2 regions of the Neobacillus sp. D3-1R genome follow, and region 1 is predicted to be linked to the other one. Evidence: predicted binding sites of a transcription regulator. Region 1 holds the regulator's gene; the other holds the start of a gene.
The links. Region 1 encodes LexA, which represses DNA repair genes until DNA is damaged. Its sites were predicted from a motif close to CGAACATATGTTCG; they were not measured.
Positions count from the first base shown of each region.

Region 2: a site for LexA is predicted at 1,234-1,247, ahead of ACSBPO_RS01615 (YolD-like family protein). Genes of this name have one in related genera too.

Region 1 covers NZ_CP197471.1:1,677,722-1,680,211, forward strand. The annotation lists gene glnA (type I glutamate--ammonia ligase) at 1-784, shown strand, start outside; gene lexA (transcriptional repressor LexA) at 919-1,539, opposite strand; gene yneA (cell division suppressor protein YneA) at 1,694-2,017, shown strand; gene ACSBPO_RS08535 (YneB family resolvase-like protein) at 2,020-2,490, shown strand, end outside.
Region 2 covers NZ_CP197471.1:330,522-333,011, reverse strand. The annotation lists gene ACSBPO_RS01625 (copper amine oxidase N-terminal domain-containing protein) at 1-767, shown strand, start outside; gene ACSBPO_RS01620 (hypothetical protein) at 843-1,169, opposite strand; gene ACSBPO_RS01615 (YolD-like family protein) at 1,276-1,608, shown strand; gene ACSBPO_RS01610 (Spo0E family sporulation regulatory protein-aspartic acid phosphatase) at 1,715-1,903, shown strand; gene ACSBPO_RS01605 (DUF4181 domain-containing protein) at 2,334-2,490, opposite strand, start outside.

The DNA of each region.
Region 1 (2,490 bases):
AGCTTCTCATCATGAAGTTGCACCTGGACAACATGAGATTGACTTCAAATATGCACATGCTTTAAAAGCGTGCGATGATATCCAAACCTTTAAGTTAGTGGTAAAAACGATAGCACGTAAGCATGGCTTACACGCGACATTTATGCCTAAGCCGTTATTTGGGGTAAATGGTTCAGGGATGCACTGTAACCTTTCTCTTTTCAAAAATGGTGAAAATGCATTCTACGATCCAAGTGCAGACTTACAATTAAGTGACACGGCAAAACAATTCATTGCTGGAGTTCTAAAGCATGCTCCACACTTTACAGCTGTGACAAATCCATTAGTAAACTCTTATAAGCGTTTAGTTCCTGGATATGAGGCACCATGTTATGTTGCATGGTCAGCTCAGAACCGTTCACCGTTAATTCGTATTCCTGCCTCACGTGGTTTGAGTACTCGTGTTGAAGTTCGTAGTGTAGATCCAGCGGCAAATCCTTACCTTGCAATGGCTGTACTTTTAAAAGCTGGATTAGATGGAATTAAGAATAACATTACTCCACCAGCTCCGGTAGACCGTAATATTTATGTAATGACAAAAGAAGAACGTATCGCAGAAGGTGTTTACGACCTTCCAGCAACTTTAGCACAGGCCCTAGATTATTTAAAAGCTGATGAAGTTATTACTTCAGCTCTGGGTGAACATATTTTAGAACACTTCGTCGAAGCGAAAGAAATTGAGTGGGATATGTTCCGCACATCAGTACATCAATGGGAACGCGATCAATATATGAGCTTGTATTAATAGTAAAACCCTTGACTCTAGTATGAGTTAAGGGTTTTTTACTGGGTTTTGGAATGTCTTTTTAAAAATAAAAGCATCGGAATATTCCGATGCTAGCATAAGGTACTCTACTATCCTAGTATAAAATCATAAAATTAGTGGATGTGACGGAACACACCTACAACCTTACCTAATATCGTTACATTCTGTAAAATGATAGGTTCGAGTGAAGAGTTTTCCGGTTGAAGGCGGAAATAATCTTTTTCTTTAAAAAATCTTTTTACTGTTGCTTCGTCCTCTTCTGTCATGGCGACTACAATGTCCCCGTTATTAGCTGTCCTTTGTTGTTTTACTACTACATAATCACCATCTAAAATTCCAGCCTCAATCATGCTGTCACCCATTATCTCAAGCATAAATACATTTTCATCTGCAGGAGCAAAACTTGCTGGTAGAGGGAAATACTCTTCTACATTTTCGATAGCGGTGATTGGTAAACCAGCTGTTACCTTTCCGATTACAGGGACGTTAATTATATTTTGAGTGGGGATATTAGATTCTTCTAAATCTAATATTTCGATGGCTCTTGGTTTAGTAGGGTCACGTCTAATTAAACCTTTTGTTTCCAATCGAGCCAAATGACCGTGTACAGTAGAACTTGAAGCAAGACCAACGGCTTCACCAATTTCGCGAACAGAAGGTGGATAGCCTTTTGATCGCACCTCATCTTTTATAAAGGCCAGAATATCTTGCTGGCGTTTTGATAACTTTGTCATATTAGCGCACCTCGTGTCCATTTGTTGTCTTAATTATAGCATGTATTTCCAATACATACAAACATAAGTTCGTGAAAGTATTGACAACAAACAAACGTTCGTATTATAATCATTTCATATAAAGCGAACATACATTCTATAAGAGGTGTTAATAATGAAAAAACTTTGGTCTACATACTCATATACTATTTTACTTTTAGTAGTTAGTTGCATATCGGCATTATTTTTAAGGTTGGCTACGGATATAAATGAAGAGGATTACATAAAAATTAAAGTAAACTCAGGAGATACTCTTTGGGAAATGGCGGATCAATACACAATGGATAGCAAATTGTCAAAGGAGCAGTTTATTAATTGGGTTGTTTCTCATAATAAACTAGTTGATAAGCAACTATATCCAGGTGCGGAAATTATACTTCCTGTGAAAAACAATTCCTTAGGAGAAGGTACTGAATTAGCGAGTGCTGTTGGAGAATAATAATGAAAGCTATTATTTATTGCAGGGTTAGTACAAATAAAGAAAGTCAAGAATCCTCCCTTAAAAGACAAGAAGAGGAATTACTTTTCCTTTCCCATAAACTCGGGTTTGAAATAGTTAAAATTTTTAGGGAACAGGCAAGTGGATACGAATTTGAGAGAGAAGGAATATTAGAATTACTACATTTAATCAAAGTTGAGTCAGTTCATGCTATTCTAATTCAGGATGAAACAAGATTAGGCCGTGGAAACACGAAAATTGCGCTCTTACATTGTATTAGAAAAGAAGGTGTCAAGATATTCTCCATTTCCCACCAAGGGGAATTGCAACTTTCTGAAGCAGATTCAATGGTTTTACAAATTGTTGGGATTGTGGAGGAGTACCAACGGAAAATACATAATTTGAAAATTAAAAGGGGAATGAAACGAGCAGTTAAAAATGGTTATGAACCTCAAAAAAATTTAAAAAATCTT
Region 2 (2,490 bases), 1.3 Mb from region 1:
ATGCCCAAACGATTAATAAAACCACTATGGTTGCCTTAGATTTTGCAGGAAGTGCATTAGGCGTAACTGCCAAGTATGACAGCAAAACGAATACTGCTTCCTTAACCAGTAAAACAGTGGTTAAAACACCATCTTCTACTAAGCAAGTGGTGAATGGGATAACAGTTAATTATGGTAGACACACTTATGAAGTAAAGAGTCAGGCTGAATACAATAAGGTAATGGAGATCGTGAATAAGGCAGTAAAAGATAATAAGGCTAAAAGTTTTGAGAGCTTAAATGAATTTAATATTTATTTCACCGAATATCTTAACGGTGCGAGATGGAATGGTAATGTTGATGATTTAGAAAACGATGAAAGACAACTTGCTTTATATGCATTAGATAGTAAGTTGGGAGAATTAGTTCAAGTAGGAGTAAAGAAAGAAACGATTATGAATGCGTATAGAGCCTATAAAGTATCAAATACTCTTTTAGAAGTAGCGAAAACTGTTGATGATGGAAAACCAAGGTCAGCATATGATGCATTAGTAGGTAAATTAACAGATTGCGATGCAGATGGTAATACTTATTCCGCAGTATTTGATGCTCTTGGCTTTAACACATCTATGTTAGCCAGAACTGGACATTCATTTATGATAGTTCTAATAGGAAACAAGTGGTACGATCCATCAAACGGTGGGTTTGCTGAGATAGATTTTAATTTCTACAAAAGTGAAGGTTACAGAGTATATACTCAACCACAAACTGGTTCAATCAAAATGTAAAAAATATTAAATATAGAGTTAAATCGCTATATTAAAAAAAGCATCCCGCATATTCGCAGGATGCTCTTTTTATGATTAGGAAGCGGAAGATGCTTCTTCTGCCTCTTTCTGTAACTCTTCGACTTGTTGCTTGCGAGTTTTTGCTGTTTCTTTCTTCACTTCTTTATTTTTATCTGATGCTTTTCCCGTTGCTTTTCTGACGGTCTTTTTCTTATCGGTTGTTGCTTTCTTAGAAGCAGGAGCTTTTTTGACGTTTTTCTTATCCTTTTCTTTTTCAACCACTGGCTTCTCTACAATGGTTAGGACAGGCTCAATTTCCTCTTGTTGTTCTACAGGTGTTTCTTCGGTCTTAGCCAATAGGGATTGTTCAATTTCTTCCATCGTTTGATCAGGATTTTCCATCGCCTTCATTACGTATGCCAGTGATGTGTTTTAGTCAGAATAAAAAATCCCTTATGTATAATACCGAACATTTGTTCTATAATAAACAAAAAGGTGGTTTGATAATATGATTCGTGATAGAGGGAAAATCAAATGGAACTCGGCGTATTTTATACCTGAACATGTAAAAATGATAAATAACCTTAAAGCTGATGATCAGAAGGAAAAAATGCCTATTTTAGATGAATACCAACTATTAGCTATCAATGAAATTATTTACGAAGCTATAGAATACGCACATCCAGTACAGATAAGAGTTTGGAAGGATGGATTTTTTGAAGAATACAGTGGCTTGATACACAGGCTTGATGAAATCAATTGCATCCTATATTTAGAAGAGAAAGATGGAATTATAGTAAGACTCAGTTTTAAAAATATTGTTGGGATCGAGCTTAAATAAGAAAGGGGAAAATTCCATATTTTGTGATATACTTAACAACAATTGTGATTAATTTAATGATATATTCATAAAGTGTTTTGTCATATTTATAAATAGGGGTACTAAAATGAAAACTACATTAATTTTATCACCTTTAGAATTGAGGGTTTATATAGAATTTTTAAGATTTGATTTAATTAATACAGGGATAAAATTAGGTCTAAATCATGACCGAACGGTAAAAGCAAGTCAAGAATTGGATTATTTTCTTTATCAATATCAAGTATTAACAGAATCAAGGGAATTGACCATTTAAAAATAAAAGGCTATTTTTTACAATGAAGAATAGCCCTCTAAAGTCGAATGAAATTCTAAAATAACCCTGTAATATGTGCTTTCCTTAATAGATATTTCCAATAAACCCACATTCCTAACAGCTATTTATATCAACTTATTTCTTTTCTCTTAATACTAACTGTTCTTAAATTATATTTTGGACATTACCAAAAATTCCTAATAACTCGAAATAGTATTCTTGGGATAAAAAATAGGATATTTAAAATTAAATCAAATAAAATTGAATCTCGAATATCAATTATTATACTCTTAATAAGACTGGGTTCCTTTACATTTTTTTGCTCTTTTTCCATTCCTCTATCTCCTATTTCAAATGAGTTTCTAATAAGGCTTATCCATTTTATAAAATTAACCCTTCGTTAGTTATAAAAAAGTTTAGTATCTATTTTCTAACTAAAAATTGTTACCATGCTTAAAAATAATATTAAGTTAATAATAGAAAACAGAGTCACCAAATATTCTTTTCTCATTCTTTCATATTTCCATTCCATAAAAGCACGAACAGTAAATAGGGTAAAAAAGAAGGCAATCATCAAAAGAAAAGTA